Regions from separate parts of the Solibacillus sp. FSL K6-1523 genome, predicted to be linked through region 1. Evidence: riboswitches for the same ligand, from Rfam matches in the RefSeq annotation. Region 1 holds a riboswitch; the other holds the start of a gene.
The links. Region 1 has a riboswitch for FMN ahead of MHI10_RS06290 (ECF transporter S component). Riboswitches for the same ligand answer to the same signal wherever they lie in the genome.

Region 1 (11,681 bases):
CCTTCCATAACTAACCACCCCTAAATTTCTTAAACTCCCTGCTCAAAAAGCGACTTACACCATTTTAACCGAAAAAAAATCACTTAACCAGTATGTTAAAGAACATATTGATTAAGTAACTTCTTTAGTGGATGTTGCGCTTTTTAAAGTTGCCGCCACGTACTTCTGCTACATCTGTAATAACAACAAACGCATTTGGATCAACTTCTTTAATAATTGTAATAATTTTATTTTCTTCCATTCTTGTAATAACACACGTCACAATATCCATCACTTCATTCGAAAATCCACCGCGTCCCTCCGAATATGTAACGCCGCGTCCTAAACGGTCTTGAATGGTCAAACCAATTTCTTCTGAATATTTACTAACCACTTTAACAGATTTCGACTTCTCTAAACCGACTTGCACGACGTCGATAACTACTTTAGCAATATAATAAGTCGTTGCTGAATATAAAGCACCTTCTAAACCGTAAATAAAGCCTGCACCTGTGAAAATAAAGGCATTAATAAATAATATAATATCCCCTACAGAAAATGGTACATTCCGTGAAATTAGTACCGCTAACACTTCTGAACCATCTAGCGCTCCACCATTACGTAGTACAATCCCAATACCGACGCCTAGCATGACTCCACCTGATAATACAATTAACAGCGGATCATTAGAACTTAAAATCGGCTTAATTCCATGTAATAAACTTGTCGATATCGAAAGTAAAGCTATTCCTACCATCGTTAATATGGCAAATGTTTTCCCGACTTGCTTGTAACCTAAATAAACAAATGGAATGTTTAGTACGAATAGTAACATACCAAGTGGAATCCCAAATAAATAATTCCCCATAATACTTACACCCGTTACTCCACCATCAATTACTGCATTCGGAATTAATATAGCTTCTAATGCATAGGCCGTCATAATTGCACCAATTGCAATCATAACAATGCGGCGAGTCAGATTGAGCGCCTTACTCTTTTTACTAATGTGTTGCTTTGGCATTCAAACACCTCTCCTTTTAACTTAAATAGCAAATACATTTCCTTGTATTTGTTTCAATCCCTGTGTATTAGAACATCCACAGTTTGAAGATCCATAACGATACATCTTTCTCTACTATTATTCCTTATTTTTCATCTATTTGAAAACGATAAATATATATTTTTTTGAAAAAAATATACGTTTATTAATTTTTTTGCGAAAAACAGAAAAATGACACCACGAACGAGTCGTAATGTCATTTTTTTATTTATCTTATAATGGCCATCAATTGCAATAGAACGCCGACCAATTAAGGTTTCATTTAGTTTATTATGCTTTTTTTAGGGATGATTAATCCAATGAGTACGCCAATTATTGCCGGCACAATCCAGCCAAGTCCGATTGAATAGAATGGCAATATATCCGCATAAAAATTAGAAATCGCTGTTAAAAAATTCACTTCAAATGCTGGTACATTCGTAATCAATGCATTATAACCGTCAATCGTACTAATAAAGATTGTCAAAATAATTGCACCTGCGTATACCGATTGCTTATTTTTAAAGTATGTTGAAGCAAGTCCAAGTATAATTAGAACAATTGCTAAAGGATATAAGAACATTAAAACAGGAACTGCAAACGTAATAATATTCGTCAAACCGAAGTTCGCAATTGTAAATGATACTAAACATAATGCAACAACAAATGATTTATAGCTAATTTTCGGGAACACTTCATGGAAAAACTCACTACACGCTGTAATGAGCCCAATACTCGTTTTTAAACAAGCTAACACGATAATGATTGCCAATAAAATGGCACCATATGCACCGAAGTAATGTTCTGCAACAGCCGCAAATATTTGACCGCCATTATCAAATGTCCCGACCATTCCGACACTTGATGCCCCCATATACGTAATTAACCCGTAAATTAGCATCATTAATGCCATCGCAAAAATTCCTGATTTCCAAGTCGCTTTGGCGATTTCTTTTTTATCCGTAATTCCTGCGCGCTTAATGGCATTAATAACGATAATCCCAAATGCTAACGAAGCAAGGGCATCCATCGTATTATAGCCCTCTTTGAAACCAGTCATAAACGCTTCATTCACGTAACTACCTGCTGGACTGAAAAAACTGCCCATCGGAGAGAAAATACTAATCGCAATAAGTATAAATAAAAACACTAAAAAAGCAGGTGTTAAATATTTCCCTATGTAATCCATTACTTTTGCTGGATTTAATGAAAAGTAAAATACAATCGCAAAAAAGACAAAGCTAAAAACAGCTAGCCATAATTTAATTTGATCTGGTGCAATAAACGGCTCAAACCCGACAACAAACGGAACCGTTGCCGTACGTGGGATCGCAAAAAACGGACCAATTGTTAAATACAGTGCAAGTGCGAATAATACGCCAAAAACAGGATGCACACGACTTGCCAAATCCTTTAAACCATTACTTCCCGAAAGTCCAATTGCCAATATTCCTAAAAAGGGTAATCCGATCGCCGTTATTAAAAATCCAATAAGCGCTGGCCAATAATTTGTGCCTGCAAGCTGTCCCATTTGAATCGGGAAAATTAGGTTACCTGCACCAAAAAACATGCCAAATAACATCGTCCCAATGACAGCATACGTTGAAAAGGGTACTTTTTTATCCATTTAAGTCTCTCCTATGATGTTAGTTTAATAGTTGCCATTCTCGAAATAAATTGATTTTTCACAACAATGTACAATATGATACCAGTCTCGTCACTTGATTTCAATCATTAATTTAAATTTATAGAAAAAATAAAAGTCAGCACCCTGTTAATGGCATGCTGACTTCTCTGGTATTACGCTAAAAACTGCGCGCGCTGATTTTCAATCCATACACGCATCGTACGATAAATCATCGTCGCAATGACTACTAGAATAATCCCTTTTACTATATTAAACGGTAAAATACCTAAAATAATCGTTTCGTACATATTAAATTCTGGCATTCCTAATAAATACGTATACATTGGTAAAAACGCGAAGTAATTTAATACCGCCATTCCAAATGACATAGTAAATGTACCAATTACTAATCCGCCAATAAGCCCTTTTACTGTTGGGAATTTTTTATAAATATAATACGCTGGGATCACAAACGAAATACCTGTTGCAAAGTTGGCCATATGCCCCACCGGAATCCCTTCTGGTGCGCCAGTAAAAATCCAATCTAATACGTTTTTAATTAACTCTACTAAAATACCTGCAACCGGTCCCATTGTAATTGCTGCAATTAACGCAGGGATATCACTAAAATCAATTTGCAAAAATACTGGGAACCACGGTAATGGAAAGTTAAGTAACATCAAAATAAACGAAATACTACTCAACATACCAATTGTTACGAATGAACGTAACTTTAAATTTTTCTTACGCATAAAATATCTCTCCTCATTGCTGATTCACTCTTGCAAGAAGAAAGGACGAATCAAAATCATTCCATGAAAAAACCCTTATGCATATAAAGAAGCATAAGGGAGAATAGGCACACTTAAATAAAGGTCTACCCCATGTTTTTCAAAAACATAACCCCATCCTATTTCTTTGTATAGGAAATAGAGCTTTTCTTCTTACTAGAAAAACAAAAATTGTGGTTACAAAAAACACGGTATTTTCATGAAATAACGACCGTACCTCCATCTTCTCCCATCCAGACTATACTGTCGGCTTTGGAATCGCACCAAATCCTGCACACAAAAAAGTGGCTCGCGGGCTCGAAAAGTTGAATGTAGCGTCCTCCAAATAAATGGTCAGAGGCTACAACTTTATATTACCGCCGGTCGGGAATTACACCCTGCCCCGAAGATGAATCAATATTTAATTATGTTACACCTTCATTATAGGATAAAAAAAAGAATTGTAAAGCCATCTGCTTACAATTCTCTTTTGAACTATTCAATTGCACTAAAATCGTAGACAACTAAATTTGCTGCAACTGGTTTAGGCAACGGTTTTGAAAAATGAAAGCCGCCCCAATCTTGCTGCTTGATTTGTTCGAATTTTACTTCTTTATTAAAGCTAGCTGCCGTTAAAAGAATTCCTTCGATCATGCGCATTGCTTGAGTAGAATCATAATTTTCTAAATCCAATAACTCATCAAAAGTAACAATTACTATGTTTTTCTTTACTTTTACTTGAAAGGAAACATCGGGCAAAATTGCCGTATGAAAAATATCATTGGCTTCTGTCGTCATATTTAATAAAGCATCTTTCACATTGCTAAAACTCATTCGAAAATTCGGACTTAAATAAGTTGAACCATCTCGCATTTGATAACTAAAATAATTATAATGTGTCATTTTCCCTGTTAATTCGATCGGATTATTTATTTCTCCCATGTGATTAAGCGTCATTTGTGTTCCTTCTGCATTGGTTAACAGTACTCGGTTATAACTCTCACCAAATGTATCAATTAAAGCTCCTACATAATTCGATAGTGCTGCAGAGCCAATATCATACGTATGGTCATCTGGTAACTGATGCACTAAATCATCACCCTTTTCTGTAAAGCTTCCTTTAATGGGATGATATTCTTTAAAGCCCAATGATTGTTCCTCAATGAATGGCGCAAACTCCTGATACAGCTGTAATTTTGTCGGCGTTTTTGTACCTAATTGACGCTCCACAATTTCATTGGGAATTAAAAAACTAACGGGTACACTTTCTGCATCATCGCCTGCTAACCCAATCGTAAATAATGTGAATCCTTGTAATTGCTGCTCATTAACTACTGTTTGAATCGGTGTTGCAGCCATTTTTGGTGATAGCGTATCATTCTCCATATCCACTGAATGACTTTCCATCATTCTCGTTGTGGCTGGCTCATGTGATGACGTATCTTCCAATTGCGCATCCTCTGTATCCGATGGCAGCGATATTTCAGGTGCATTCCCCATAAAAGTAGAAGCAATAAAAACAAGAACAAAAAGTGAGGCAATCGATGCAATTAAAGGCTTCCAGCTCATCTTTTTCTTCATTTTGATAGGTTGTTTTTCCGTATGAGAATCAAAGACGGCACTTTCCTTTAGTCGTTGCAATACTTCATCTTTTGATCGTTCATCTGTAATTTTCGGTGCTTTTTCTAGTAACTTCTCGATTTGATTTTCATCCCAAAACTCCCTTTTCTTCATGCATTTGCCCCCTCTCCGTCTAATTTTTGTAAAATTTCCCGCAGCTTTTTTAATGCTCTATGTTGTGTCGTTTTTACTTTCCCTTCAGTCCAACCTAATACTTCCGCTGTTTCCTGAATCGTTAGTTCCTGCATATAGCGCATAATGATCACCATTTTTTGATCTCCTGTACATGCCTCTAACGCTTCTAGGAGTTGGCGCATTTGGTCGCTTAATTCCGTAAATTGCTCTGGCGTAGACATAGGAGAAACTAGTTGCTCGTTTTCCCAATCAAAGGTTGTAAAAGAATGACGATCTCGAATTTGTTTTTTACGGAAATAATCAATGGCGACATTTTTCGCGATTGAAAATAGCCAAGTCTTTTCACTGCTTTTCCCTTCAAAACGTTCGTACGATTTGAGGACTCGCACGTATACTTCATGAGAAAGATCCTCCGCAATCGTACGATTTTTAACTAAGTATGTTAAAAAGTTAAAAACATCTTGATGATAAGTATCATATAACCGATGGAAAATGGACTCTTGCACCCATTCCACCTCCGTTCTACTAATTTGTCGTTTTTAAACGCAAAAAGTTGCATGGTAAGTTAATCCATTGTCAAAAAGGTGTGCTATAAAATAATAGCCACACCTTTTGCATTTGATTAATTCTTGTCGTCGATTCATTCAGGTAGTGGTAAATAAAATGTAAATGTCGTACCTTGCTGTTCGCCACTCTCGACTGTAATACTTCCTTTATGCGCCTCGATAATATTACGTGTAATGGCTAACCCTAGACCCGTGCCACCTTTTGAGCGTGTTCTCGCTTTATCTGCTTTGTAGAAACGTTCAAATACATACGGTAGATCCTCTTGAGGTATGCCTTGCCCCGTATCACTCACTTGAATCTTCGCGAACGTCTTCTCCCTTAAAATAGACACAGTAACAGAACCATTTTCAGAAGTATGTCGAATCGCATTATCAATTAAGTTTGTTAAAACTTGTTCAATGCGGTCTTCATCAATCCGAATTGTACTATCAGGTGTAAATTCTGATTCAAACTGTAAACGGACTTGATGTTCTTTTGCTACTTGTCCAAATTTATGCGTCATACGTTCAATAACAGATACTAATGGCACCATTTCCTTGTACAAGGTCATATGCCCTGATTCCATGCGTGCTAAATCGAGTAAATCTGTCACTAAACGTCCCATCCTTTGTGATTCATCATAAATGACACGAATCATCTCTTGTTGCTCTTCCTCAGATGTCACAACCCCATCAATGATCGCTTCCGAATAGCCTTGTAGCATCGCAATTGGCGTGCGTAATTCATGTGATACATTGGCGATGAAATCTGATTTTAACTTCTCTAATTTCGTCTCCTCGGTTTTATCACGAATGACTGCTACTGCACCGCGAATTGCATTTCCACTATATAATGGGCTGAATGTAATGCTGTAATATGATTTTCCAAGCTCTAATTCTTCATCCAATTCGTCTTCAAAGTTTAAAACGTGATCCAACATATGATAAAGTTCTTCAGGTATTGGGCGTGCACTATTTAATCCAATAGTCACGAACCATTTTTGTAATAAACGTTCCGCTGGTGGATTGCTTACTAAAATCGTTTGATCCCGATTAAATGTAATAACCGCATCTGTCATCGAAGTTAATATGCTCGATAATTGTTCTTTTTCTTGATTGATTACTTCTAAATGATGCTTTAATTGTCGCCCCATTTGATTAAAAGCAACTGCAAGCTGCCCAATTTCATCATTTTGTTTCGTATCAAGTTTTGAATCAAAACGTCCTTTAGAAAGTTCAAATGCATGTTCACGCATTTTTCTTAATGGATACGTAATTCGAGAGGACAGGAAAAAAGCAAATATTGTCGTTAATATAAAGGCAATGGCTGCTGCTAAAAAAACAATGGTCGTCGTATTTTTGCTCGCTTGATCTACCGCATCGGGATTTTTATAAATAAAAATTGCCCCGTGAAGCTCCCCATTTCCTTTTAACGGAAATCCAAGAACCATATAGGAACTCTTTTTATCTTCTTCTGTATTAGAAGGAAGGATCAATTCCTTTACAATCGGCTCCGTAATTTTATAAACTTCCTTAAATGCTTTACTAGAAATAATTTCTTGCTGGATTTGCTGTTGGTTGACGCCTTCTTGTTTGGCATAAATAACATCATTTGGATTTTGGGCAACTAACACACTTGTTGTATTCGTCATTAACTCTGAAATAACGGATAGCTTCCTATCATCCAAATCTTCATCATCAACGATACTAGCAATCGCAGCAGCTGTTTGACGTAAAGACTCCTCCGACTGTTCTTTATGATAATTACTTAGAAACTCGAGCATAAAAATCGTGAATATAAAAAGGACAAATGAAACGAGAAGCAAAATGGTTACCCATAGCTTCCCGACAATACTATTCCATATTCTATTCATTAACGATCTCAAATTTATAACCGACGCCCCAAACTGTTACAATCATTTTGGCAGCATTTTCAGAAACTCGGTTTAATTTTTCACGTAAGCGCTTTACATGTGTATCAACCGTACGTAGGTCACCGAAGAAATCATAATGCCATACTTCTTTTAATAATTGCTCACGGTCAAACACTTTATCCGGCGATTTTGCTAAGAAATATAATAATTCATATTCTTTCGGCGTTAAATTTACTTCAGTTCCATCTGCTGTTACGCGGTGTGCATCATGGTCAATTGTTAAGTGTGGGAACACAACTAAATCCTTTGACGTAGAGGTGTTCGCTACTGGCGAAAAGACTGCTGAGCGACGTAAAATCGCTTTCACACGTAATACAACTTCACGTGGGCTAAATGGCTTCACAATATAATCATCCGCGCCTAATTCAAAGCCTTGTACACGGTTCGCTTCTTCACCTTTTGCCGTTAATAAAATAATTGGTGTTGTTTTCTTTTCACGTATTTCTGCACAAACTTCTAAACCATCTTTTTCAGGCATCATAATATCTAATAAAATACAGTGATAATCCTTTTCAAATGCCATTTCAATCGCTTGTTCACCATTTTCAGCTTCATCTACAGAGTAGCCTTCACGCTCTAAATACATTTTTAATAAGCGACGAATGCGGTCCTCGTCATCTACAATTAATACAGAAATATTTTCAGACACTGGTGTTGCCCCTTTCAAATCTCTATTTCTCTTCTCTATTGTACCTTTTAGAACCACAATTGAAAAGAGAAGTTCTACCAAGTTAGGAGGAACTTCTCTTCTATCATGTCATTTCGATCAATTACGCCTCGGCGTAATTGCGTCCAGATTTTTTTCGAACCCTCTCGAAAAACTCCTTTAAAAATCTGTGACATCCGCCGGGAGCATAACTTGCTTCAGCCGGGTTTGAACACCCGCTGAAGCAAGTTACCATTTACGCATATGAATGTAAACCAGCGATTACTAGATTCACGACAATTAAGTTAAACATAATGATTAAGAAACCGACTAATGTTAACCATGCCGTTTTTTTACCTTCCCAACCTTTTGATAGGCGTAAATGTAAAAATGCTGCATAGTATAACCATGTAATTAATGCCCAGACTTCTTTTGGATCCCAGCCCCAGAAGCGACTCCATGCGACTTGCGCCCAAATCATCGCGAATATTAAAGCGCCTAACGTGAATACCGGGAAGCCGATTAATACAGATCGATACGCAATTTCATCCATTAATTCAGAATTGACGCGCTTCACCAATGGCTGAAGCATTGACGAAACCGAACGTCGGAGTAAGAGCCTAATTAATAAATAAAGCACAGAACCGAATAGGATAGACCAAACAACCGTTGTTAATTTGCGTGCATCGATTAATGCAGGCATTTCCATGATTGGTGTCATTTTGTCCTCTGACAGTTCTTTATATTCATTCATCCCAAAAATAGCCGGCATCGTATACGTCATTTGATTGACATTCTCTAATGTATCGACGTATTCGAATTTCGCTTCATAATTCACCGCACTAAACGTCAATGTTGCGACAACGAAACCAAGTACAAGTACACCGAAATACATAACTATTTCAAACATAATACTTTCAAATGAAAGTACTTTTGTATTTACATTTTTCATTAAGTATACTAAACCAGCAGCCGAACTAATCGCTAAAATCGATTGACCAAGTGCGGCGGTAATAACATGAATTGTTAACCAGTGACTTTGTAATGACGGTACAAGTGGACTAACTTCTGTCGGAAACATCGCAGCATAGGCAATGATAAGTAAAGCAATCGGTAACGCTACCACTCCTAATGCCGCAACTTTGTACATGTAATAAATCACAATAAATGACAAGACTATGAACATACCAAAAGCCGTTGTAAACTCAAACATATTACTTACTGGTGCATGTCCTGTGTGAATCCAACGTGTAATAAAGTAAGCTACATGTGAAATAAAGCCGATAATCGTAATGATAATCGCAACTTTACCAAACTTTTCTGCACGACTTGCAGTAGTATCTTTTTTTTCTTTAATAGCACCACTAAAAAGAAATGTACCAATTAAATAACAGAAGAATGCAACGTATAGTAAGTTACCACTAATATCGATTAAACTCATAAAGTTTTACCTTCCTTCTCTGTTTCTTGCTTGTCTTCCAGTTCTTGTTGCTCATCTAGTTTAGATTCTTGTTGATCCACGTATCGTGGTAAATAGGCAGCATCCGTAAGTTTGTCTAAATCTTTCTTCATACTGAACCAGTTTTTATTCGTATGCGCTGCTAAGTGAACCGTGCCATCTGCCGACTGTTCAATCCATATACGGCGGTGATTCCAATAAGAACCCATGACAACACCAATCATAAAGATAATGCCACCAATGAATAAAACTGGCAACGTGCGGTCATAACGTATTGTTAAACCAGTCATGTTTCTCGTTTCTACATTGGCAAATTTCATTTTATAAATATTTTCGCCATTCGGTTCTAACGTTTGTTGAATAGCAACAAAACTCGTTTCCCCATCAGGCTTTTCAGGTGTAAACATTTTGAAAATGAAAGCCGGATTATTTGGTGATGCTGTCGCTGTTTGCGGCACGCCATCTTTAAATCCTGCAAAATCAGGATAATAAGCGAGTAATTTCACTTTTGCACCGTCATTTAACTCATATTCTTCTTCCGGATTTGTTAAATCAACCGTTAATTGCCCAAGTGATTGTTCCGTTTCTTTATGCGTTAAATCAAATATCATACTCTTTAATTCATTTAATCGGTAATCCATTTGATAGAATGCATACCCTTCATATTTTAAAGGATGATTAACTCGAATTTCGTAATCTTTAATTTTTTCCAAATCATCTGCTTGCCCAGCAACCGCATCTTCCTTTTGCTTATACAGCGTCGCATTCGTTTGGAAGTTTTTTGCGACAACATTGACACCTTGCTTCAACTGTTCGCCTTGTGGAACATTATCATGTGTTTCTAATATAAATTTATCGTTCTTTAAGAAATAACCTTCCATCCCTGGAATCGCGCGTGTTTCGCCTTCACGTAACCACATTGAATCATCCACATAAAAGCCTGGTATTAAGTGGAGCATAACCCCCATAATAAATACAATTAAGCCGACATGGTTCACATACGGACCATAACGAGAGAAACGACCACGTTCCGCTAATATTGATTGATCTTCACGGCGCACATTGTAGTTGAGTTCTTTTAATTTCTGTTCTACTAATGCTAGTGTTTCATCACCCTTTTCAGCAGGCTGCCCTTCTGCAATGACGCGTTGGCGCTTCATAAAGCTTGCATGGCGCTTTACACGTTGATTTTTTAACGACTTATGTAATGGAAAACCACGGTCTATACTTGCTATAATAATCGAAACACCTAACATCAATACAAGTATTTGGAACCAAATGGACGAATAAACATCCGATAATCCTAGTGCATAGTAAACCTCACCGAACCATCCATACACATCTGAATAATAAGCTTCTTTTTCTGCATCTGTTGCAACGCTTACATAAAACTCCTGCGGTAAAATAGTACCGATGGATGCTACAACTAAATTAATAATAATTAGTGTAATCCCGACTTTTACACTCGAGAAAAAATTCCAAACTTTATCAATAATCGACTTATTATACGTTTTCGAACGAATGGCTGTTCCTTCATAGCGCATGTCTGCTATTTTATTGTCTTTTTCCTCTGCTGATAAAGGACGTCCACATTTTTGACAGAGCTTTGTGCCTTCTGGATTTTCATGGCCGCATTCACATAGTAATTTATTCATCACGTAAAAACTCCTATTCCGGCTTTATCGATTCTAAATATGATACGATCTGAGATTCACTCATTTCGCCCGTGATAATGCGATCTACTGTCCCGTCTGGCTTAATAAAAATAGAGGTTGGAAGTGGATCAATATTATAGGCTGTAAAAACACTTTTCGTTTTATCAATAGCAACTGGGAAATTCATCCCCATATTATCAACATATTTTCGTACTTCAAAGTCTGATTGTGCAAAGTTTACCGCAATAATTTGTACCCCTAAATCTTTG
Region 2 (11,681 bases), 1.1 Mb from region 1:
GGCGTTTTGATGAGCAAATTGTGCCGATTAGCATTCCTGTTCGTAAAGGTGAACCGATTTTATTTAATAAAGACGAGCATCCACGTCCGAATGTAACATTAGCTGCTTTAGCAAAACTAGCTCCTGCTTTTCAAAAGAATGGCACTGTAACAGCTGGCAGTAGTTCTGGCTTGAATGATGCGGCATCAGCACTGGTCATTATGTCTCGAGAAAAGGCGGAAGAGTTAGGAATTCAACCGTTAGCTACAATTAAAGGGTCAGTAGTTGCAGGAGTAGACCCTAATATTATGGGGATTGGTCCTGTACCAGCAACGCAGAAATTACTAGAAAAATTGAACCTTTCTTTATCCGATATAGATATTATCGAATTGAACGAGGCGTTTGCTGCACAAGTAATTGCTTGTAATCGGGAGTTGGAAATAGATCCAGAAAAATTAAATGTCAACGGTGGAGCAATTGCCCATGGACATCCATTAGGTGCTACAGGAGCAATATTAATAACAAAAGCTGTATATGAATTAAAACGAACAGCTGGAAAGTATGCCCTTATTACAGCTTGTATCGGTGGAGGTCAAGGAATCTCCTTAGTAATCGAAAGGGAGTCGGACTAGCAATGGATTAAAATCTAACATTTGGGGAGAACAATATTATGCGAGGAAGAATTTTAAAAGAGAGTATAGACCTTTTTGATAAAAAGGGATTCAGTAAAACTTCCATTCAAGATATTGTTGATACAATTGGGGTGACAAAGGGTACTTTTTATTATTACTTTAAAAGTAAACAAGAACTATTAATGGATATTCACTTAAGTTTTATTAAAGAGTTGCTATCTGAACAAGAAGTAACCTTAAAAGATGAATCTCTTAGTAATACAGTGAAAATAAATAATTTAATCTATTTAATTATAAAAGATATTAAGATACAAGGTAAGAGTGCAAGAGTGTTTAATCGGGAATTTCGGCATCTGGATGATATGCAAGTTAAGTTAATCAATTCTTATCGAAAAGAATTTCGAATTAATCTTCAAAGACTCATTGATGATGGGATTGAAAAGGGAGATTTCAGGAACGACCTTAGAAGTGATATTGTTATCTTTGGAATACTAGGAATGGTTAACCGTTCTTTTAATTGGTATAATCCCGACGGAGAAGTGTCAGAAGAGGAACTAGTGAGTACCTATATGGATATAATATTAAATGGCATAAAAAGTTGAAAATTATGCATGCTATAGTTGTGCAAAGCTAAAAAAATCCCACAAAAAAGCCGACAAGCTCGCTTTTACGTGGGATTTTGTGTTGGTTGGTGTATAATCTCAGATTAAATTTCATGTATAGGGGAAAAGAAAGAAATCTCCCGTCATGAAATCCACAAAAACAGTAATATTTCTGCTAGAATAGGTAAGTGAATTATTTCGGAGGTGCACAATCGTGGCAAATACATTAGAACAAACATACTTAGATCTTTTACAGACTATTTTAAATAATGGTGTAAAAAAGGAAGACCGTACTGGAACGGGAACAATTAGTGTTTTCGGTCATCAAATGCGCTTTGATTTAGCGCAAGGATTCCCATTACTGACGACAAAGCGCGTCCCATTTAAACTTGTGGCGAGTGAGCTACTTTGGTTTATGAAAGGTGATACGAATATTCGTTACTTATTGCAAAATAAAAATAACATTTGGAATGAGTGGGCGTTTAAGCGCTGGGTGGAATCGGATGAATATACAGGTCCTGATATGACAGATTTCGGAAATCGCAGTTTAGTAGATGAAGAATTTAACAAACTTTATAAAGTGGAAATGGCTGCTTATTGTGAGCGCGTATTAGAAGATGATGCATTTGCAGAAAAATACGGCGACCTTGGTAATGTATACGGGAAGCAATGGCGCCGCTGGACAGATTCAGAAGGCAATGAAATCGACCAACTACAAGATGCCATTGACCAAATAAAAAATAATCCTGATTCGCGCCGTATTATTGTCAACGCATGGAATCCGGAAGATGTCATCAATGCAGGTGCAAAAGGAAGTAAAGCAGCACTACCACCGTGCCATGTCATGTTCCAATTTTACGTAGCTGATGGAAAATTAAGCTGCATGTTAACACAGCGTAGTGGGGATACATTCCTTGGCATCCCATTCAACATCGCGAGCTATGCCTTACTTACACATTTAATTGCCCATGAATGTGGTTTAGAAGTGGGGGAGTTCGTGCATAGTATTGGAGATGCACATATTTATTCAAATCATGTGAATCAAGTGACGGAGCAATTAAGCCGTGAGCTAAAAGATTTACCAACGTTAACGATCAATCCGGCGAAAAAATCCATTTTTGATATCGAGCTAGAAGATTTAACAATCGAAGGCTATGACCCACATCCAACGATTAAAGCACCGATCGCAGTATAGTCAAAAAAGCATCCATGAGGATGCTTTTTTGTGTTTACAATAAGTTTTCTTTTTTATCACTCAGTTTAATAAAGAAAGGAAAAATAAGGACAAATAAAAGACTGATATAACCTAAAGTTAAAATGTTTTGGGTTTTTGCTGATAAATATTGTTTCACATGGCAATGGGAACAATCCTTGCCTTCCTTTGAAAAGCCAAGAGCCATCACTTCTTTAAATGACCATTTATACTTACAGTTTGTACAACTTACCACAATATCACCACCTAATTACTAGTTCATACGATTGGATTAATGAAAGGTTTCAAAACTACCGATATTTGGTATGCCTTTTCGTTTAGGAAGAAATGATAAAATTTTAACTAAAGAAGTGAATATTTAAAATCCTAAATTATTTGTTCATTTTGTTGCATTTACTAGTAGCAAAAATGAGATATAAAAAATATGTCCCCTTTTCCCCTATTTCTAGTAATACAAATTAGAAAGGGGGAATGTCCGTAAAATTATTAGAAAAGGATTTTGTCGTAATTTTCCAACCGAAATTGGCGAGGGGAGTTGGACAGAATGAGGCGTAAGTTTTGGCAAGACGCGCAAAATTGGACAACCTCCAGCACATAATTCAAAGTTAGCTAAATTCTATAATCGCACCGACATTTAAAATAAAAGATAAAGCAAATTGCAAAGTTTTAGTAGATAACACACTCAAATCTAGTAGGTTTTGTATATGCTAAAAGACATCTTAATTTTGAAGGGAGGGAATAGGAATTGACACAACCAGTAGAAATCGAAATCCATGTCGGACATTATGGTGATGGGACCGGTGCACGAGGGTATGTAGATGAGGTGCAATATGCCCGGAAATTTATGAAGCGGATTTATGAAATTTTAATCGCGAATAAAGTGCCTGCAACGTATTACGAGGATAAAATCTCTAAAAATCAAACCCAAAATATTAATCATTTAGTCGCCTATCACAACCAAGATCGCAATGGACTGATTGTGAGTGGTCACTTAAATTCAACGAGTCCGTTAACCGAACGACCAATAGGAGGGGAGGTGTTATACAGTACCCAAAATGAGTTAGCCAAGAACGTAGCAAAAGCGTTGAGCGATGCGTCCGGTCTAATTAATCGAGGGGCAAAATACCGGAACGACATTGGTGTTTTAACGAAAACATACGAACCAAGTATTTTAATAGAATTTGGATTTGTAAACAGTAAAAAAGATATCGAATTGTTAGACCAAAATTTGGAGAAGATTTGCCAAGCTATCGCAAAAGTTTTGGCAGCAGTCATTGGTCATCCATTTTCAACACCCGTAAAGGAGGAGGGGAATAAAGTGGAAACGACTAAAAATACACTAGATGCGACTGGTAAAGCAGAAGCGAAAAAGTTATTCGGAAAACTATATGAAAAAGGCGTATTTAGCGAAGATCATAGCGATAAAATCGAACAGTATTCAGATGGTAAAATTTTAAGTTTGTTAATTGCCTTTTTAAGTCGTACGGTATAATTTTCACATAGGCTAGTATAAAAATGCTTCATCCTATGTTTATTTAGGGGTGAAGCATTTTAAAATAATGGATTCACCCGAAACCCTAAATTTCGCATCATTACATATCTTCATCGAAAAATAGCCAACTATCCGAAAAAAACCTTGGATAGTTGGCTGTTTATCGTGTTTACTTAATAAATAATATGCCTCGTATCGAATAAGTAATTGATTAAGTAAAAGGACTGAGGGAAACCAAGTCCTAGCTGCCAAGCACCAACTCCCATAAGTTGATAATCAATAACTAACTGTAATTTTGCTGTTAGTGCTTGAGCATTTTCAAACCAAACAATGTTTTGGTTCCCATTTTCATCCCAGTAAATAAAAAACGGTTGTTCGTATTCAAGTGAATATTGAATAGGGACTTGATAATTTAAGGCAAGTTGTGTTGCACCAGAAACTGAAACAGCTCTTCCGCTAATTACGTTCCCATCGTCGTCCAACGTCCATTCATATCCATAACGTGGTACCCCAAGCATGATTTTCTCTCGATTCATATGTTGAAGTGCAAATTCAATCGATTTTCTTACTTCGTCAATCGGCGCAACTGGACCAGGCTCCATTGTTGGCACATGCCAGTCATAAGCCATTATAAATATAAAATCTACAGCTGCTCCAATTCCACCGAAATCATACCCTTTTAACCATGGAATATCTTCACTTGTTTTAGCTGGAACTGCAGCGGAAACAGAATATCCTTCTGGTTTTAAACGATCACTCACTAACCGTAAAAAGTCGGAATATAAATCTCTTTCTTCTTCCCTTACCCTTTCAAAATCAATATTAACGCCAGCGTAATTTTTTGATATGACAAGATTGTATATATTGTCAATGAGGAGGTCTCGCTGATCAGGAAAAGTTAATACTTGACGTGTCACTTCAGGGCTAAATCCTTCTGTTGTTAAGTTCGTAATAGTGGCTACAGGTGCTACACCATTGTTGCGTGCAGTTTGAATCGCAAACTCGTCATTAAGTGTGCTTAGTGTTCCTCCTTCAAGAATATGGTATTCAAACATGGCCAAAAACGTATTGATGGGTGCAAAAGTACGGATAATTAATTCGTCCTGTTCAGGGGTGGTCGGGTACATATAACTTAAATTTTCTGCAGAGTATTTAGGCGGAGGCGGTAAATACAAGGTCATTCCAACCATTAAAAAATCGGATTGGAGTCCATTGTATAGTCGTATCGTCTCAATCGGAATGAAACTCATTTTAGAGATTAAAAACAATGTATCACCAGGCTGGACCGTATACATATTGGTTGGGATAAGTAGATCCTGTCCGGGGACTAAACTATCGGTTGTTAATCCGTTCATGATGCGGATACTATCCATATTAACTTGATACATTACAGCAATGGAGTATAAACTATCACCCGGTTTAACCACATAAATAAACATAGAAAGGCCTCTTTTCTCGATATGAATTAATTAAATGTATGTAATTGTATTACAGAGTATAATCAATTGAGCATATAAATATATTTTGAAATTAGGGGTGCTGATTTTTGTATGTGAATTTAAAAGAATATTTAAAGCAATTAGAGGAAAGTCACATTGGGCTTGAAGTACGGGGAAGTCATGAAAAGTTAGATAAAATACTGTCAGACGAGAAATTGAAATACGTTAAGAAGTTCTATATGGATGGCAGCTGGCAATTATACTTTCATCAAGGGACAATTTCGCCATTACAATTAAGCGAAGTGCTTAAAAATACTAAATAATATCAAATGAAAATAGCCAATTCTCCATGAAGTGGCTGTTTTCATAATTCCAGACCAAAATCGTATTTCCTCCAATCTTACTTTCAATGCCTTATGGAGTTAGGAAATTTCAAATTCATGCTGTTGATTACGTTGTGATATGGCAAGGGTTTGTCCCATCATTTCATTCGTAAACTAATAAAAATTAAGGTCACACCACCAAGTAGACAAATCATTTTTGCTAATGATATTTTATCGCTTAAACCCGTCAAGCCTATGCCTGTCGTAATAATGAAAATGATGGGTCCGATTAGCGCAAGGGATGAATTCACAATAAACGCTTTTTCTAAATCATTTAATTTGAACATAATATATGCAGCTATAATATCAACGCTTCCAGAAAGGATACGTAACATTACGATATATATAAGTGCAGTTTGCATTGATCAACCACCTTTTTCATCTTAAATTTATGTTTAGTCAAATGTATGCTTGGCCATTTTCAATTATTAAAGGAAATTAATATGGCTTAGGCAGATAAAAAGTTGAAAGTGATGAATAGCGCGATCATATAGGCTAATTCGTTCCAATCATCTACGCAAAATAAAAAAGATTCAAAACTTATTTTGCAATGATAAAAATAGTTTGCTATAATGGGCGTCATAGTTGAATAGTCCTTCGGGGTCGGGTGAAAATCCCAATCGGCGGTGATGAAGCAATTCTAAGCCCGCGAGCCTTTTTGGCAGGATTTGGTGTAATTCCAAAGCCGACAGTATAGTCTGGATGAGAGAAGGATTGGTTAGGCGTTTTATGAGCCCTTTGTGTAATTTTTTCCGTTTACAAGAAGGTTTATTTCGTGATGCCTAAATGAGAATTTTCTAGTCACCCCGTAGAGCATCTTCTATGTGGTTTTTTTGTTTTTCTTAAAACCCTTTACAATTTTATATGTATTTCCTTCGGGGTCGGGTGAAAATCCCAATCGGCGGTGATGAAGAAATTCTAAGCCCGCGAGCTTTTAAGAAGCAGGATTTGGTGTGAATCCAAAGCCGACAGTATAGTCTGGATGGGAGAAGGAAATAAAAATGGTCAACTTTTTTCAAAAATACATGAAAATAAGTTTATTTGACGATGCCATTTTTATAACTCTCATCAAAACTCCGAGCTATTGTCGGGGTTTTTTCTATTTTTTTAGGATGAGGTGAGAAAGGTGTTTACAGGAATTATCGAGGAACAAGGAACGGTTCAACAAATGAAGTCAACACTACAAGCAATGGTGTTGACCATTCAAGCGAAAATGGTGTTAGAAGATGTAAAACTGGGAGATAGTATTTCAGTTAATGGCGTTTGTCTAACGGTTACAGGATTTACGGCGAATGCTTTTACAGTAGATGTGATGCCGGAAACAGTGAAAGCATCCAGCATTCAACAATTACAAATCGGCTCAGCTGTTAATTTAGAGCGAGCGATGGCTGCAAACGGTCGATTTGGTGGGCATTTCGTTTCAGGTCATATTGATGGTGTTGCTAAAATCCTTCAAAAGCGTCATGTTGCCAATGCAGTTTATATTGATTTGGCTGTGCCGAAAGAACTTTTGAAAAATTGCTTAGTAAAGGGCTCGATTACGTTAGATGGTACGAGTTTAACGATTTTTAATGTCACAACGTCCACTTTAACGGTGTCATTAATTCCCCATACGTATAAAGAAACAGTATTCGGCATGAAGAAAATAGGGGATCTCGTAAACGTTGAAACCGATTTAATCGGCAAATATATTTTGCAGCATTTAACGAATAGTCAGTCCGATAACCTATCAATGGATTTTTTACAACAACACGGATTTTAAGGAGTGAACCGAAATGTTTCATGCAATTGAAGAGGCGCTAGAGGCGTTAAAAGCAGGGGAAGTCATCATTGTAGTCGATGATGAAAACCGTGAAAATGAAGGAGATTTTTTAGTGTTAGGTGAACATGCGACACCACAAAATATTAACTTTATGGCAATGTATGGGCGCGGTTTAATTTGCACGCCGGTTTCACAAAGCATCGCGGATAAGTTGCAACTACAGCCAATGGTCCAAATGAATACAGATGTCCATCAAACGGCATTTACAGTGAGTGTTGATTATAAAACAACAACGACCGGTATTAGCGCATTTGAGCGTTCGGATACGATGTTGGCAATGCTAGATGAAGATGTTCGAGCGGAGGATTTTAGAAGTCCCGGGCATGTGTTTCCACTTCTTGCAAAAGACGGTGGTGTATTGGAACGTAGAGGGCATACGGAAGCGGCAGTTGATTTAGCCAAGCTTTGCGATTCCGCACAAGTCGGTGTAATTTGTGAAATTATGAATGCAGACGGCACAATGGCGCGCGTACCGGATTTATGGGAAATCGCTAAAAAATTTAATTTAAAATTTATAACGATTGATGCATTAGCATTGCATTTAAATAAAAATTACATCTCTGCATAATGGGGCATATATTGATCAATATAAAGTTGGTATGACAATTCCGACTACTCAAATAAAAATATAGGGGATATGAACATGGGAAAAACATTTGAAGCACAATTAGTAGGAACAGACTTAAAAATTGGCATTATTGTTGGCCGATTTAATGAATTTATAAACGATAAATTATTAAGCGGGGCATTAGATGGATTAAAGCGCCACGGTGTTTCAGAAGAAAATATTGATATTGCATGGGTACCAGGAGCATTTGAAGTACCGTTTATCGCCAAAAAAATGGTCGCAACAGGGAACTATGATGCGGTTATTGGATTAGGTACGGTCATCCGAGGTTCTACGACGCATTATGATTATGTTTGTAATGAAGCAGCAAAAGGGATTGCGAACGTTTCACTTGAATCAGGAATCCCAGTTATTTTCGGTATTGTCACAACTGAAAACATCGAGCAAGCAATTGAACGTGCTGGAACGAAAGCAGGGAACAAAGGCTATGATAGCGCCATTTCAGCTATCGAAATGGCGAATTTGAATCGTATGTTTTAGTAGTTAGGGTCTTTCAGTGAGTAAAAAATAAGCAAACTCTTGATAGTGTTTTATTAAAAGTCAAGTAATTGTTTATAAAGCTCTATAACTAAATAATTTAATTCAATGTCACACATTATATAGGGTTAAAAAGTGAGGATAGATGAAGGGGGTTACCTGCTTACATCTATCCTTTTCAGATTGATGTTGAAAGACAAAAAGTTGGGAACAAAAAAACTCAAAAAGGATTTCACCTAATAATTGAGAAATATGTTAATATAATTACAAATAATTTATGAAGAAGTTGTAATTACTTTGTTGATTCAAATGTATATAAAGATGGTTTTATCTATTATGTGTTCACGTCAGATTTAAGCTGTATATGTCTTCAAGAAAAGAATAGTTACCAAACGACGCTTTGGTTGCTCAAATGAAACCACTTTAACCACTGATGAAGAAGTTACAAACCTTGTAAATAATTATTTACAGGCTTTAGAATCGAAGAATGTAACATCAATGGTAAAATATGCTGATGACTTAAGGTTTCCAGATAAAGTTGAGCAAAAAGAGCAATATTCAAGTATCGATGATGATATTACAGACACTAAAATAGTAGAGCTTAAAAATGTCGATGAAACTAAGTTTGAGACAACGGTTGAACTAATTCGTAATGGAGATTTAGCTAAAGTTACTTTCCCTGTTGAAAAACAAAAAAAAGGGTTGGAAGGTTATCGTTGGACAAGATCTATAACGTATACATAAATACACCTAATAACATTCCCAAATGAAAATTAGGGACCCCCCGATTCAATTGAATAGGGGGGTAGCTGCTTTTAACAATAAGTACCGAAATGCTATTTTTTAGGTGCGTTTTATATTCAACTAACGTAAAACAAATAGTTCAACAAAGTAGTGGGTTAATTTAGTAAAGTAGATCCAGAGGGGAGGAAATGTAGTGAAAAATTTTATTTCTGTTTTCATAATAATTGTTGCAATCGTCTTAGTAATTAATATAGACGTCGAGAAAAATGATAGTTTCGCTTCGAACAATGATGATGAGAAACGATGGGATCGTATTGTTTCTGTACTTGAAACTGCATGGGATGAATTTGAATTATCTAGTTTTTCAGTAACCCCAGAGTCAATAATTTTCATTGAAATGGGTGAAACTAAAAGTGAATTACAACTGCTAAAGTATTTAGAGGAAAATGTAAATAAAAATGATTTAAATCAATACACCATTGATATTACTAGAAAGAGTTTACAAGATGTTGAGAACGAGCGTTTTATGGACGAGGTTTCAAGTATTGTATATGATTATATACAAGAAAAAAATTATCACGATATGGAATTTTACCATCATTCAATTGAACCTGAACCGATATTAAAAATATCAATTCTTAAATCCAATGAACAATCTAGCGAAATTATTAAAGACCGATCTAGCGAAATTATTAAAAAGGAATTAGAAGATTTATTAGCTTCTAAGAGTGCTGAACTATCAAAAAAAGATATTTCCTATGAAATCCAGGTTATAGAGCGTACTAATGAAAGTACCATTGAATCAGATGCCGTAATTAGTGCTGTTGTTGAAGATTTTCGAAGTACAGGAGACCATTTAATTATTTCTAGTACAGATATTTTTAAAGGAAATGGAATCTATAAAAAGCCTTGGACGCAACCATCAGATTCGAAGGATTATAAATTTCATGTTACAAATAACACAGGGACAAATGTAACGGTGCAAATTCAACAGAGTGGTTACACGCAAACGCAAACTTATAATTTAGTCGCTTATGGTTCTACTACATGGGTTCAATCAGATGCTTCTTCTGGTGATCATACAATAATCGTTACCACATCTGATGGAAGTATTTTTAAAGGGGATGTTTTTGTAAGTAGCTCTGATGTTCCATTGAACTAATTAGAAAGACTTTAGCAAAGTTAAATTTTTTAACAAGGGATTGAGTAGGACAAGGTTTTATAACGTATACATAACTAAACCTAAATAACGTTCCCAAACAAAAGTTTTGGGGCAAAATAAAACACTTAAAACATGTTAAATTTGAACTGCTCCCTGTCAAGTAGACAGTGGAAATAATAAAAATGATTTAAGCGGCTTGAGCTCTGTATTCTAAAGGGCTTAAGCCGTTTAATTTTTCTTGGAAACGTTCGTTGTTATAGAACTTGATGTATGTATCGATAGCGTGCTTTAACGCTTCAAACGAATCGAACTTATATAAATAATACTTCTCTACTTTTAATGTTCCCCAAAATGATTCAATGGGACCATTATCGATGCAACGGCCTACTCTAGACATACTATGAATCATTTCTGCTTTATCCAAAATCCGCTTGAATTCTTTAGATGTATATTGATAACCACGATCGCTATGTAAAAGAGGAAATTCATTATCTTGTAATGTTCGTATAGCGGGTCTTACCGTCTTAAAAACTAAGTCATTATTATTCGAATGCCCCAATACGTAACTCACAACGGACTTATCATAGAGGTCAATAATCGCACTTAAATAAGCCTTTTTCCCATTGCCGTACTTAAACTCTGTAACATCTGTACACCACTTCTGATTCGGCTTTTTTGCTGTAAATTCACGTGCTAATACATTTTCAGCCACATAATCTGGCTTTACTTTTGGGTACTTTTTTCGACGACGTCGAATAACCGCCTCCAAACCACAAATTTGCATCAGGCGATAAATTCGCTTCTTATTTACTTTTTTTAAACCTTCGGTTTCGCGTTTACGGTTAATGGTCATCGTAATGCGACGATAGCCGTATATTCCATCTACCTGTATATATAAGTGTTGAATTGACTTCACAAGCTGTTGGTTTTCTAGTTCCAGCGCAGTAGGTTGATGATTTAACCATTTGTAGTAAGCTGCTCGAGATACCTTTGCGATTTGGCATAATAAAACGATCGATAAGTTTTCATTCTTAGCTAATTCTTGAATCGCCATATAACAGTTTTGAATACGAATTCTACTTAACGACGCCTCCTTTCGACTTCCGCT

Region 2: linked by a shared signal. The riboswitch ahead of ribE (riboflavin synthase) and the one ahead of MHI10_RS06290 (ECF transporter S component) in region 1 are both predicted to bind FMN.

Annotation. Positions count from the first base shown of each region.
Region 1 is NZ_JBBOSU010000001.1:1,354,121-1,365,801, reverse strand. It holds gene MHI10_RS06305 (MFS transporter) at 1-8, opposite strand, end outside; gene MHI10_RS06300 (YitT family protein) at 125-1,003, opposite strand; gene brnQ (branched-chain amino acid transport system II carrier protein) at 1,305-2,648, opposite strand; gene MHI10_RS06290 (ECF transporter S component) at 2,822-3,400, opposite strand; FMN riboswitch at 3,657-3,833, opposite strand; gene MHI10_RS06285 (hypothetical protein) at 3,914-5,152, opposite strand; gene MHI10_RS06280 (RNA polymerase sigma factor SigX) at 5,149-5,679, opposite strand; gene MHI10_RS06275 (ATP-binding protein) at 5,814-7,592, opposite strand; gene MHI10_RS06270 (response regulator transcription factor) at 7,585-8,301, opposite strand; gene ccsB (c-type cytochrome biogenesis protein CcsB) at 8,555-9,739, opposite strand; gene MHI10_RS06260 (cytochrome c biogenesis protein ResB) at 9,736-11,412, opposite strand; gene resA (thiol-disulfide oxidoreductase ResA) at 11,426-11,681, opposite strand, start outside.
Region 2 is NZ_JBBOSU010000001.1:2,497,244-2,508,924, reverse strand. It holds gene MHI10_RS11885 (thiolase family protein) at 1-611, shown strand, start outside; gene MHI10_RS11880 (TetR/AcrR family transcriptional regulator) at 650-1,213, shown strand; gene MHI10_RS11875 (thymidylate synthase) at 1,428-2,408, shown strand; gene MHI10_RS11870 (hypothetical protein) at 2,443-2,661, opposite strand; gene MHI10_RS11865 (N-acetylmuramoyl-L-alanine amidase) at 3,172-3,918, shown strand; gene MHI10_RS11860 (glycosyl hydrolase family 18 protein) at 4,092-5,357, opposite strand; gene MHI10_RS11855 (hypothetical protein) at 5,471-5,680, shown strand; gene MHI10_RS11850 (DUF2619 domain-containing protein) at 5,839-6,102, opposite strand; FMN riboswitch at 6,330-6,458, shown strand; FMN riboswitch at 6,608-6,738, shown strand; gene ribE (riboflavin synthase) at 6,867-7,502, shown strand; partial or broken gene ribB (3,4-dihydroxy-2-butanone-4-phosphate synthase) at 7,516-8,094, shown strand; gene ribH (6,7-dimethyl-8-ribityllumazine synthase) at 8,206-8,670, shown strand; gene MHI10_RS11830 (hypothetical protein) at 9,166-9,411, shown strand; gene MHI10_RS11825 (DUF4030 domain-containing protein) at 9,605-10,573, shown strand; one part of gene MHI10_RS11820 (IS3 family transposase) at 10,761-11,680, opposite strand; one part of gene MHI10_RS11820 (IS3 family transposase) at 11,680-11,681, opposite strand, start outside.